One region of the Aerococcus sp. HMSC10H05 genome, then DNA from elsewhere that is predicted to be linked to it. Evidence: riboswitches for the same ligand, from Rfam matches in the RefSeq annotation. Region 1 holds a riboswitch; the other holds the start of a gene.
The links. Region 1 has a riboswitch for S-adenosylmethionine ahead of HMPREF3116_RS06785 (hypothetical protein). Riboswitches for the same ligand answer to the same signal wherever they lie in the genome.

Region 1 (6,994 bases):
GTTGAAGGATTCAACAAGACTTTATCAAGTTTAGACATAAATGTCTTACCTAAATTCATCATTTATGTAGCTATATTTATGGGTCTAGTACTTCTGATATCATTGATTATTTCTTCCTTCAATATATTAAGAAAGAATCCAAAAGAATTATTAACTGACAATAATTAAAGCTTTCGGTGCTTTTTAGCACCGAAAATTTTTGACTTTCAAATATCCAATAATAGACATGTATAATATGGTATACATACACCAAAGGAGAAGGCTATGAAAATATTAACTGTTGAAGACGATCATATGATAAGAGAGGGAATCAGTGCATATCTTTCAGAATTTGGATATATGGTTATTCAAGCTAAAGATGGTAGGGAAGCCTTGTCAAAATTTAGTAGCGATATCAATTTGGTTATCCTAGACATTCAGATACCCTTCGTAAATGGTTTAGAAGTATTGAAAGAGATTAGAAAGAAAAGCAACCTACCAATTTTAATTTTGACTGCATTTAGTGATGAAGAATATAAAATTGATGCATTTACGCATTTGGCAGATGGATACGTAGAAAAGCCATTTTCATTGCCGGTATTAAAGGCTAGAATAGATTCTTTAATTAAGAAGCATTATGGTCATATAGAAAAGTTTGAATATAAGGATTTATCGGTAAATTTTAATAGTTATACAGCTAAAATAAATGGTGAAGAAATAGATGTAAATGCAAAAGAACTAGAGATATTAAAATGTTTATTGGATAATGATGGGCAAGTATTAACAAGAATGCAAATTATTGATTATGTATGGAAGGATAGCGAAGAAATTCCTTATGATCGCGTAATAGATGTGTATATAAAAGAACTTAGAAAAAAATTAAAATTGGACTGTATAACGACGATAAGAAATGTAGGATATAAATTGGAGAGAAAATGAAAAAGTTAACCATATTTCCCAAAATGTTCATACAAATATTTTCTGTTCTTGGCATAATTATTATATTCGTTCATTTATTGGTTTTTTTTATCTTTCCTAAAACATATTTGGAGACAAGAAAAGAAGAGATTCATGATATGGCAAATGAAATCTCTAGTAATATGAACGGAAAACACATAAAAGATATAGCGCAAACTTTGGAACTTTATTCTAAGAGTAGTGAAATCAAGGTATTTATAGAAGAAAAGAATAATCCACATGAATTACAGATCAACGATAATATCAATTTTAATTTAGAAAGTGATAGTAATTCTTTGATCATTGAAGAAAGAGAAATAGAGCTGAATGATGGAAACAAAACAAATCTACAATTTGTATCTATAGCAGATATGCAGAAAGATGCGAAAGATTTAAGTCTTAAATTTTTACCCTATTCTTTATTGATATCCATTCTATTTTCTACCGTTATTTCTTTATGGTATGCCAAATTAATAAAAAACAATATACAGGAAATAAAAATTGTTACTGACAAAATGATAAAATTAGATAAAAAAGCGCGTCTAAAAGTGCATTCTAATGACGAGGTTGGACAACTCAAACAACAAATCAATGACCTATATGTTGCTTTATTAAGAACTATTAACGATTTAGAATTTAAAAATAATGAAATTATAAAATTGGAAAAGTTAAAATATGATTTTTTTAAAGGTGCATCTCATGAACTTAAGACGCCTATAGCGAGTCTTAAAATCATACTGGAAAACATGAAATATAATATTGGAAAATATAAAGATAGAGATATTTATATTAACGAATGCATTGAAATAGTTGATAGTTTGACCAAAAACATTACGCAAATATTATCCGTTCATCACATAGAAAAATTGAATAATGATGAAGAATATTTGAAAATAAATGATACTTTAGAAGACGTATTGAACAAGTATGAAGTATTAGCAAATCAAAAGAATATTACTGTTAATAATCATCTATTAAATGCGCATGCTTATATAGGAAAAACAGCTTTAAAAATGATTCTATCTAATTTGATTAGTAATGCTGTAAAATATACTGATGTAGGTGGGGTAATTAATATAGGGATTGATAATAGTTGGTTTTATATCGAAAATTCAAATGGTAATCATAAAATTTCTAATATGGATCAAATATTTAAAGTTAAATTTGATTTAAACAAAGAAAATAGTAATGGGTTAGGCTTATATATTGTAAGTAATATTCTGAATAATTATAATATGGAATATAAAGCAGTGCAGGATGAAGAATTTTTTATTTTTAAAATTAAAATGCTTTCTAAATAATATATAAAGAATATTCTCGTTCTGCCATTTTAGCGGACTCCTTATGTCAATATCTAGGCGTCTTTTTTTGTTATGAGACCTATATACTGTAGCGCCAAAAAACTGGTAGAGCCGAATTATGTGCCCACCAATATATTTTGAACCGCATCCAGTCAGATAAAAGCCATATACTGCACGCACGTGACTTCTGCTACCAACGTCAAGTCGTCCAACCTGTTGACCAAGTTCCGTATAGGTATCGTGTTAAAACGATTGCGTTAGACGATTATCTTATATTTAATGATGTATATCGTTTAGATTACTTTAGTTTTCTGCATTATATTATATATGATATAATGTAGAAAACTGTCAGGAGGGTATTTCCATGAAATGGGAAGGACGTAAACGTAGCGGAAATGTGAAAGATCTCCGTGGCCAAAATACTGGAAGAAGTGGTTTGGGACAAGGACGGTCTGAAGGAAGAATACCTATTCGGCTTCCAGGCGGTCGTGGCACTTCAGCTGGAGGCAGAGGCTTAGGTTGCGGTTCGATTATTTTAATGTTGATTATATTCTTTGTATTTGGCGGGACCTCTTTATTAGGTGGCAACCAGTCTAGTTCAAGTAATCATCAAACCAATGATCAAACTGGACAGGTAGATGTCCAATTACCTGGACAGATGGAATCGAATACGCAAGTGCAAACAAACCCTGATCAGGTGAATTTACCAGAGACTAGGACCACCAATAGTGAGCTAGTTACTGAGGACGATTTAGCTGAATTTGTTTCTGTTATTCTCTATGATACAGAAGCGTATTGGGGACAGGCTTTTTCTGATGCGGGGTATACATATGAAGAACCCGACTTGGTTATTTTTGAAGACGCTGTGAATTCATCTTGTGGGCATAATACGTCTGAAGTTGGACCGTTTTATTGTCCAGTAGACGAAACGATCTATATCGATTTAGATTTTTATAATCAACTTGTTCAAAATTATGGCGGCGGTGGTGATTTTGCTATGGCTTATGTAATCGCCCATGAAGTAGGTCACCATGTTCAACAGCAGCTAGGTATTTCTGATCAAGTGCGACAAATTCAGTCTGAAGTGGGTCAAACTGAACAAAATCAATGGACTGTACGGATGGAATTGCAAGCAGATTATCTTGCTGGAGTATGGGCACATAACGTTGTTGAGAATGATTGGATGGAAGCAGGTGACCTGGAAGAAGGATTAAACGCTGCTTATCATATTGGTGACGACGTCTTGCAAGAAAAGGCTTATGGTTATACAATGCCGGATTCCTTTACCCATGGTACCGCAGAGCAACGGCAAAACTGGTTTAAGAAAGGGTTAGAAGCAGGTGACTTGTCACAATGGGATACTTACAATATAGACTACAATAGCCTATAAAGTGAGTCACAAAAATTGTTTGATGGTTACGTTATAGTATGCATACGCAGAGAATTTTAGTGCAGCAACACATATGAATGGTGACAGTTTTGAAACGTCGAACTAGCGTCTCGTAAAAGTATCATCATTTATACTTCATAATTGAATAGCTAAATAAGTCGAATAAAATTTTGCTTATCTTAATTTAAATATCGAATTTCACCACGATTTGAAATCTATCAATACATTTGATATAATGCAAATACAATTAAAGAACACAACTTATTCAGAGCAAGTGGAGGGATTTGGCCCTATGAAACTTCAGCAACCTACCGTTGGCAAGGTGCTAATTCCAACTCGAAAGAGATAGATGAGTCTAACCAAGTTATTGGCACGACGAGTCGCGTTGTGCTTTTTTTATTGAAAAAAATAACTAGGAGTGTGTCGAATGTTTAATGATGAGTGCGTAAATTTTAGTGAATTTGTAGGTGGGATTGCCGCCTTAGGTTTTATGCCGTATTTCCGTTTTCGCAAAAGTAAGACAGGAGATCCTAATGAGCATGATCATATTGCTGTGATCTGTCGTGATGAGCCATGTTCTGGGGCACATATCGCTAGAGTTTGCGTGTGTTGTATAGGAAAAGTCCATGTCAATGATTATGATGGTTTTAAGGAGGCAATAAGCCTTGAAACTTATGATCAATTAGTCAATTTAATTACTAATTTTTCCTATACAGATGTGGACTATAAAGCAATACGGTAGTAATAAAGAGACCCTACTAGTTGCCGCTAGGACCTTACCCCCAAAAGTTAGAGCTATAAAACTAACTTTTGGGGGTATTTTTATGTCTAAATATACTGAAGAATTTAAAATTAAGCTCGTTACTGAGTATTTAAATACTAATCTAGGATACAAATTACTAGCAAGCAAATATGGTATGCCCTCTTCATCACCATTAAAACAATGGGTTAGAACCTATAAATCCTTAGGGATAGAGGGTTTAAAACGAAAGAGCCGTAAGGCAACATACACTGTTCAATTTAAATTAGATACTGTAAAATTCATGTTAGAAACAGGGGCTTCTTTTCAAGAAACTGCAAATCAATTTAAAATGAATAATCCTGCCTTAATTTATAGTTGGAGGAAAGCATTTAATGAACAAGGAATAGAAGGCCTAAAACGAAAGTTAAAGGGGAGACCTTCAATGACAAAGAAACCTCGAAAATCTAAAAAGAGTGAAGAAAAAGCTTTAACACGTGAAAAAGCATTAGAGCGAGAGAATGAACTACTTAGACTTGAGGTAGCTTACCTAAAAAAGTTGAGAGCTTTTCGGGAAAACCAGAAAAAACTCCACGAAAAGTACAAGCCCAATGGGCATTCGAGCTCAAGCAAGATGGATTCCGATTAAAGAATATTTTAAAGGTAGTGGGAATTCCTGAAGCAACCTATCACTATCATGTCAAAAACTTAGGGAAAGAAGATCCTGAAATAGAACTTAAGACACTTATCACGCACTTGTTTAAACAATATCATGAACGATATGGATATAAGCGAATTACAGATGAGTTACATAAATTAGGATATTGTATTAACCACAAGAAGGTTTATCGACTCATGAAAGAATTAGGTTTAAAGTGTGTTAAATTCATGCGCAAATCTCGTAAATATAATTCTTATCGAGGTAATGTTGGTAAAGTAGCTAAAAATCGATTAAATCGACGTTTTGATACATCGAATCCACTCCAAAAAATCGTAACAGACGTTACAGAATTCAAGTGTTTACATAATGAGAAATTATATCTAAGTCCTATTCTTGATCTTTATAATGGGGAAATTATTGCATTTGAAATGAAAAGACGACCAACTTTAGACCTAGTGATGACACCGTTAAAAGAAGCCATCGGCATCATTAACAATCACGCACGCTACCGTACTACCATTCATTCTGATCAAGGTTGGCAGTAACAACATAAGCAATGGGTAAGTACACTGAAAGAAAATAAAATTTTCCAAAGTATGCCTCGTAAAGCGACCTGTGCAGACAATGCTTCAATGGAAAATTTCTTTGGTATCTTAAAACAGGAAATGTACTATGGGGAAAAACTGGTCAGCTTTGAAGAACTTAAGGTAAAGATTGAAGAATATATCTACTGGTACAATAATGAACGATCAAAGAAAAAATTGGCTGGATTGAGTCCGGTTGAATACCGAAAACAATCCAGCCAAACAGCTGCATAATAAAAACTCTAACTTTTGGGGGTCACTACCTCTATCCTGCAAAGCTCAACTTGCAGTGGGACCGGAATTAGCCAAGGTCTAATTCCTTGCCTGACGATTCAGAGAGTAAGGCATGAATGCCAACTCTCTGATATGAGTCAGTCATCCTCTTTCACTGCTAAGGCATGCTAGGAAGTTTCGGCCGTAGTAGCTAATTAAATACTCTTTCATTTCCAATCATAACTGAATAATTGTAAAAAGGAGTTAGTGACTATGAGCTAGCTTCTTTTTTACTGAGTATTTTCCTGATAAGCGAATGTCTTAAAAGCGAATCCTTGACTATTTTTGCATGGAAGAGTTGCGAATTTTTAAATAGATACTTGCAATATACAGTCTAACTGTATATAATCTAACTATACAGTTGAACTGTATATAATGAATAAGGGATGATCATCATGCGTAACAGCGCTCTACCACTTACAGAAACAACTTATTTAATTTTATTGAGTTTACTTGAACCACGTCACGGCTATGCCATTATCAAAAATGTGGAGGAACTGAGCGACAATCATGTCAAAATTGCAGCCGGTACAATGTACGGTGCATTAGACAATCTTTATAAGCAGGCTTGGATTGAGGAAGTAGCTAGCGAAAATAAGCGACGAAAGGTTTATCAAATTACAGAAAAAGGAAAAGAAGTACTTGAAGCAGAAATTGGTAGATTATCAAATTTAACTGCATTAGGTTATCGATTGTTTAATTAAGAGAGAAGGGGTACTATGTCTAAATCAACATATAAGTTTAAATTATTCTTATTTGCAGATATTGAAAAGGAAGAAGCATGGATAAACGCACAAAGACATAAACATTTATATCTAGATAGCATACCTATTGGCTCCATACTATATCGTTTTCGTGAAGCTGAAACCGACTTCGTCCCAATTACACGGATTGATTTTCGTGAATTCAAGAACAAAGCAGCATATGAAAACTACTTATCTTTATATGAAGACGGTGATTGGTACCGTATTCATGGTAATCGCTGGAATGGTCTGCAATATTTTAGACAGGATAATCCAAGCGGAGATAGCATCTTATATTCTGATGAAGACTCGAAAGCACAGTTATACCTAAGATACGCCAAGTACTTAGTGACCTTATTTATCTGTT
Region 2 (6,994 bases), on a different contig from region 1:
ACCTCTAGAAGTAAGTTTTAAAAGCTCACTTCCAGAGGTAAAACCTATAACAGTTTTTCAATTATGCTAATTTTTCCTCTTTACTAGTCACAAAATAAGCAATAACTAAAGATACAATAAGTGAAATACCTAATCCAATAATCGCATGAAGAAAGTTTCCTGAAGTATCCCCAACAAATGCAGGCAATGTTGTCACACTCCCAAATACAAAGGCATTCGTTGTAACTTTCATTAATCCTAGATACGCTCCTCCGACGGCACCTCCAATGATTTGTGCTAAGAACAGTTTTCTATTTTTCACTAATAAACCAAACAGGGTTGGTTCAATAATAGCAGAAAGTGCAATTGTAAATGCACCAGTTAAAGAAAAGTTTCGAATCTCTTTGTTTCTAGCTTTTAAAGCAATACCTAAAGTTGTACCAATAACGGCAAAGTTACATGCAAACGTAAAAGGCACAATATAGTCATAACCATACGTAGATACATTATTAATCATGATTGGGTTAACTGCCCAGTGGATACCCAAACTAACCAGGACACTCCAACCACCACCGACTGCAATACCCGCTAGAATATTACTTGTTTCAATTAGATAGTTCACAACGTTCGCTACGAGTTCCCCACCATACACACCTAAAGGTCCAATCACAATAACAGTAAGCGGTACCATAATTGCTAATGAAATCAGTGGTACAATTACTAGTTTTAAACTTTCAATAATATAATCATCTAAGAATTTGTACAGGTAAGAGAAAATCCAAATTGCTAGGATAATTGGTACTACCGTTGAATTGTAATTCATCAGTACAACTGGCATCCCAAAAAATGAAGTAGTTGCACCATTCCCTACATCTCCCATTAATCCGATAAAATCTGGATGTAATAAGGAAGCCCCAATCAACGCTGAAATATATGGGCTCGCACCAAATCTACGACCTGAAGTAAAAGCAAGCAATACAGGCAAGAAGTAGAATACAGCCATAGACGTCGAATTCAGAATTGTATAGGTACCACTAGTTTCTGATACCCAGCCAACTTGAACTAGCAGTAGTAATAATCCACGTAAGACCCCTGAACCCGCAAGAGCTGGTAAAAGTGGTGAAAAAATACCAGCAATGGCAGAGAACACCTTACTTACCACACTTACCGATTCTCCTGAATTATCAGATTTAGAAGTTTCGATTTTTCCGCCAACTAACTGTTCAAATTCATCATACAGTTTAGGGACCTCTGTCCCAATTAAAATTTGAAATTGTCCAGCCTTATTGACGACGTTAACAACACCTTCAACAGCTTGAACTTCTGCATCATCCACAATGGATTTATCTTTTAAATTTAACCGTAATCGAGTTGCACAATGCGTCATTCCTGAGATATTTTCTTTCCCACCCACAGCTGTTAATATTTCGGTTGCCATTTTTTTATAGTCTTTTTTTGCCATAATAGATTTACCCTCCCATAGGTTTATCTTTAATTTAAGAACGAAATCAATAATTCATGTGCTGCGATTGCGTCATTTCTATCAATAATATTTTGGATTGTTTCCATACCGATTTTGTCAATCTTGTCATTCAATAGCTTAATCATCTTAATATTTTGTTCTGTTTCTTGTACTGCATCCTCAATTACAGGGAAAGTATCAAAATAGAAAATACCTTGATAATCATGCTTCTTAATATAATATAGAAATTCCAATGTTTTAAATGGCGATGAAGAGGCTATCATTAGACCATCATCATTTAAACCATAGCCATCATTAATATGAACACCAAAAAGCAATTGACGACTTGCAAAGATGTCAGCAGCAAAAGCAGGATTTTCATGCTTCATTAACATATGACAGTAGTCTAGAGTGATACCTACATTTTCACGATTAATTTCGTTTAGCATCATACCTGCAATACCCATACTGTCTATAAAAGCATAGGCTCTGGGTTGGAAAGGTTTATACTCGATACTAATCTTCAAATCTGGTGCATAATCTGCAATTTCTTGAAATGCTTCAACGATTTGCGTCCATACTTTTCTATAGTTAATTTGGAAGCCATAATCAAAACCATCATAACCTAACCAAATAGTCACAATTTCTCCACCAACTGCTCTACAATAATCAGCTGCATCTTTACTTAATTGAATAGCCTCTTTTGAAATTTGCAAATCATGGTTTCCTAGTTCACCATTGATAAACTCATTTCTAAACCGTAAGGCTACACCATTTGCTTTTAAATCATTTGCATTTAATAGTTTATTCATTTGTTGAAATTCAATATCACCCACATGTTCAGGATAATTTAAATCAACATGTGTTAATCCTAATCTATTAAATTCAACAAACACTTTCTCCAAATCATTATCAAACTTTGGTAAATATGAATTTATTCTTGTTGCTAGTTTCATCTATTTCCTCCATATATTCGCTATTAACACACAAAATTTCCATCTGGATCTGCGTTGGCTTTTCCACTTTCAATATCTTCAATCATTTCAAGGCGTTTACCATGTCGCCCACCTTCGTATTCAGCATTTAACCACTCTTTGACAATCATTTTTGCTAGGTCTTCCCCAACTACTCTAGCGCCAAATGCTACTATATTAGTATTATTATGTTCTCTAGATAATTTTGCTGAATAGGGTTCACTACAAACAACTGCTCGAATACCTTTGACTTTATTTGCACTAATAGAAATCCCTACTCCAGTTCCACAAATTAAAATACCACCATCGACTTTTTTATTTACAATCGCATCAGCCACAGCTTTTCCATACTTAGGGTAATCCGTTCTATCTTTTGACAGTGGACCAAAATCGACAATTTCTAAACCTAGATCTTCTACATACGCTTTAATTGAATTCTTTAAATCAACACCTACATGGTCGCTTGCAATTCCTATTTTTTTCATATTGTCCTCCTATACGGTCTGTTTAAAGTTTTGTATTAATTCTTGATATCCTTCTGACTTACCAAACAAAGCTGAAGTTCCTAATACAAATCCGGTTACACCAATTTCATTCAAAGTCTTTATTCTCTCAGGAGAAATTGCTCCATCAACCATGATTTGATAATCGTACTTGCTAGAGAGCTTTGATAAGTCTTCAATTTTTTCATCTATAAAAGACAAATATTTTTGCCCTGAAAATCCTGGGTTAACAGTCATTACCATCACATAATCTGTAATTGGAAGTAAACTTTTTATCGTCTCTATAGATGTACCGGGATTTATTGCAATACCCGCTTTAACACCATTTTTATGAATCAAGTCAATTGTTCTCGCAGGATGCAAATCAGCCTCTGGATGAAAATAAATAATATCTACACCTAAATCTGTGAATAATTTAATATAGTTCACAGGGTCTTCAATCATCAAATGCACATCTACAAGTTTGTTGGTGCTAGCTCTAATCGCTTGTACATCTTGTAAACCCATTCCAAAATTAGGTACAAATCTCCCATCCATAATATCTATATGAAAAATATCCGTTCCAGCCTCGTCTAATTCTCTAACCGTTGATGCTAAGTTATTAAAATCAGCGCACATCATTGACGGGCAGATTAATAATTCACTCATACGTATTCCCCTTCCTATTTGAGTAATCGTTTACTCAATGCTTAAAAAAATATATCTCTTTATTGGGTAATCGTTTACTCAATGCTTAAAAAAAATTTAATCGTTTTTAAACTGAAGTTTTGAATATTCATTTACTAAAAAAAGACTTAACTTTTCTTGGGTAATCGTTTACTCTTAACTTGTACATATAGTCTCATATTATTTTTGATATGTCAACGCTTTCATGGAAATATTTTATTCCATTGGCTTAGACTAATAAAGATACGTATAATTAAACTAAATAAATATCAGCGAGGAGATCTTATGAAAAAAGTTTCCATAAAAGATATAGCCAATATAACAGGAGTATCGACAGCTACTGTCTCTCGTGTAATCAATAATAATGGCCGATTTTCTGAAGAAACAAGATTAAAAGTCGAACAAGCGATTAAAGATACAGGATATCAAACAAACTTTAATGCAAAATCATTACGCATTAATAAAAGCTATTCTGTCGGTATACTTGTACCCGATATTACAAATAGTTTTTTTGGTAATGTGGTTAAAGAAATAGAAATAGAACTTTTTAACCATGATTATTCAACAATTATTGCAAGTACCGGAAGGAATCCAAAAAAAGAATATAATTATATAGATATGTTAACAAGTAAAATGATTGACGGTTTAATCATTATTTCTGGGCTAAATTATTCGAGTAAACAAGAATCCGTTCATGATATTGAAGTCCCTTTTATTTGTATCGACCGCGAGCTAAATACAAGTAAATCTATTACACTCATCACTTCCGATCACTACCAAGGTGGTATAGAAGCAGCCAAGGCTTTCGCTGAAACAGGTATTAAGAAACCATTAATCATTGTTAGAGATACAAATACTACTTCCACCATGGAGCGTATTGAAGGATTCCGTCATCAATTAATTAATGAGGCCATTACTTTTGGGGATGAACAAATCTTCGAACTTCATTCAACTGACACTATAACTATAAGAAGTCAAATCAAAACGGTATTAGAACGTAATAAGGGTACCGATGGTATCTTTGCTGCAAATGACGAAATGGCAGCTTTGATTCTTAAAGTAGCTCAGAACATGGATATTAAAGTTCCCGAAGATTTACAGATTATCGGTTTCGACAATTCATCAATCAGTAAATATACAAACCCTTCACTATCAACTATCGAACAAAATACTGAAGAAATTGCCAAAACTGCAGTGAAGTATTTATTAAACGAAATTGATGGCTCAAGTCCTAAGGAACGTAAGAAACTTATTCCAGTTCGATTAATAAAACGAGGCTCGTTAAAAAAGAATAACTAATTAGAAAATACCGCCATTTTCCCGTTACTATTCCCTTCATATCATGTATAATGGGGGACGTTACAATAAATTTTTCCCGATAGGGTTTGCTTAGGCAAAAATTCCTTGTAACCATAAAATTTATATTTTGGGGGAAACAATATGAATAAACGACTATTTACTTCTGAATCAGTCACAGAAGGACATCCAGATAAAGTAGCTGACCAAATTTCTGATGCGATTCTTGACGCGATTCTTGCACAAGACCCACAAGCACGCGTTGCTTGCGAAACTGCTGTAAACACAGGATTAGTTCTTGTTTTCGGCGAAGTGACAACTAGCGCATATGTGGATATCCAAAAAATTGTGCGCGATACCATTCGTGAAATTGGTTATCGTGATGGCAAATTCGGATTTGACGCTGATTCCATTGCCGTACTGGTTTCACTAGATGAACAATCACTTGATATCGCACAAGGTGTAGATGACGCTATTGAAACTCGGGAAAAGGGTGAAACTGACAACAAGCTGATTGGTGCCGGTGACCAAGGGATTATGTTTGGTTACGCGACGGACGAAACACCAGAATTAATGCCAATGCCAATTGCCTTAAGCCACCGCCTATCTCGTCGACTAGCTGAAGCCCGTAAAAGTGGCGAATTAAACTATCTAGGTCCAGATGGTAAGACACAAGTAACCATCGAATATGATGACAATCATCAACCACAACGTATCGATACCATCGTTATCTCTACACAACACACTGAAGGTATCGAATTAGATCAAATCCGACAAGATGTGATCAAACACGTGATTAAACCTACGATGCCTGACAATTGGTTGGATGAGAACACCCGTTACTTCATCAACCCAACTGGTAAGTTTGTATCCGGTGGTCCAGAAGCCGATTCAGGGTTAACTGGTCGCAAAATTATCGTTGATACATACGGTGGCTCTGCTCACCATGGTGGTGGTGCCTTCTCAGGTAAAGACGCTACTAAAGTTGACCGCTCTGCTTCATATGCTGCCCGTTATATAGCGAAAAACTTGGTAGCTGCTGGTCTAGCTCGTAAGGTTGAAATCCAATTAGCATACGCAATTGGGGTTGCAGAACCTGTATCTATTTCAATTGATACATTCAATACTAGTGCATTATCAGAAACTGATTTAGTAGCCCTAGTACGCGATAACTTCGATTTAACACCAAACGGTATTATTGACATGTTATCACTACGCCAACCAATCTTCAGTAAAACTGCTGCATACGGCCATTTTGGTCGAGATGACCAAGATTTTGCTTGGGAGAAAACAGATAAAGTAGACAGCTTGAAGAAATAAAATAATATCAATAGCCCCCAGTAAACGGGTAATCTACCGTTTTACTGGGGGCCTTTTTATATCATGTCTTACTTTAAAATGTCACAATGAAAAGCTACTAAAGATACAGTCGTATAAAAAAGTCTTTAAAATGAGATTCATAGCGATGGCATATTTTCCAAAAACCAAAAGCAACCACCAATAAAATAAAGCTGATAATCACTTCATTGATTGACATCGGTTGAATAGTCAAAATATCAGAAAAATATGGTAATGCTACCGCAATCACTGACATAGCAATTGTACTCGTTAACGCTAGAAACAGTCGTAATCTATTGAATGGAAAGCAAGATTTCCATACCGCAAATAATGACACGCCTGTTAATAAAATATAATCAAAGGTACGAGCTGTTTCAAAATCTAGTATACCCACTTTAACCAAGAATAAAGAAACAAGTATAGCAAAAGACACGGTCAAGGCACTTGGTGTTGCAGCAGCCAATGCTTTTGGTAAGAATCGTTCCTTCACTTGTTCATTACTTGCTTCAAATGACATGAAGAAAGCAGGGTAACCTTCAATAAATTTATCAATCATTGTAATTTGTAAGGGAATAAATGGAAATGGGAAATTTAATGCAATACAGATCAGTGTTACGATTAGTGAATATAAGGTCTTGATAAAGAAAACACTCGATGACCGTGTAATATTATTCACCACTCGACGACCTTCAGATATGACCGCTGGTAGATCACCAAAATCTGAATTGACAAGAATTAAATCAGCCATTTGACGTGTAGCCCCGTCTCCTTCTGCC

Region 2: linked by a shared signal. The riboswitch ahead of metK (methionine adenosyltransferase) and the one ahead of HMPREF3116_RS06785 (hypothetical protein) in region 1 are both predicted to bind S-adenosylmethionine.

Annotation. Positions count from the first base shown of each region.
Region 1 is NZ_KV786994.1:6,136-13,129, forward strand. It holds gene HMPREF3116_RS06765 (ABC transporter permease) at 1-168, shown strand, start outside; gene HMPREF3116_RS06770 (response regulator transcription factor) at 265-918, shown strand; gene HMPREF3116_RS06775 (sensor histidine kinase) at 915-2,237, shown strand; gene HMPREF3116_RS06780 (KPN_02809 family neutral zinc metallopeptidase) at 2,602-3,627, shown strand; SAM riboswitch class I at 3,886-3,983, shown strand; gene HMPREF3116_RS06785 (hypothetical protein) at 4,055-4,369, shown strand; gene HMPREF3116_RS06790 (helix-turn-helix domain-containing protein) at 4,452-5,015, shown strand; gene HMPREF3116_RS09005 (IS3 family transposase) at 5,021-5,572, shown strand; gene HMPREF3116_RS08790 (IS3 family transposase) at 5,624-5,845, shown strand; gene HMPREF3116_RS06800 (PadR family transcriptional regulator) at 6,277-6,588, shown strand; gene HMPREF3116_RS06805 (DUF2812 domain-containing protein) at 6,604-6,994, shown strand, end outside.
Region 2 is NZ_KV786952.1:24,702-31,695, forward strand. It holds gene HMPREF3116_RS01660 (PTS transporter subunit EIIC) at 62-1,441, opposite strand; gene HMPREF3116_RS01665 (sugar phosphate isomerase/epimerase family protein) at 1,471-2,397, opposite strand; gene rpiB (ribose 5-phosphate isomerase B) at 2,421-2,900, opposite strand; gene rpe (ribulose-phosphate 3-epimerase) at 2,910-3,566, opposite strand; gene HMPREF3116_RS01680 (LacI family DNA-binding transcriptional regulator) at 3,870-4,883, shown strand; SMK box riboswitch at 4,939-5,027, shown strand; gene metK (methionine adenosyltransferase) at 5,025-6,200, shown strand; partial or broken gene HMPREF3116_RS09330 (HAD-IC family P-type ATPase) at 6,298-6,994, opposite strand, start outside.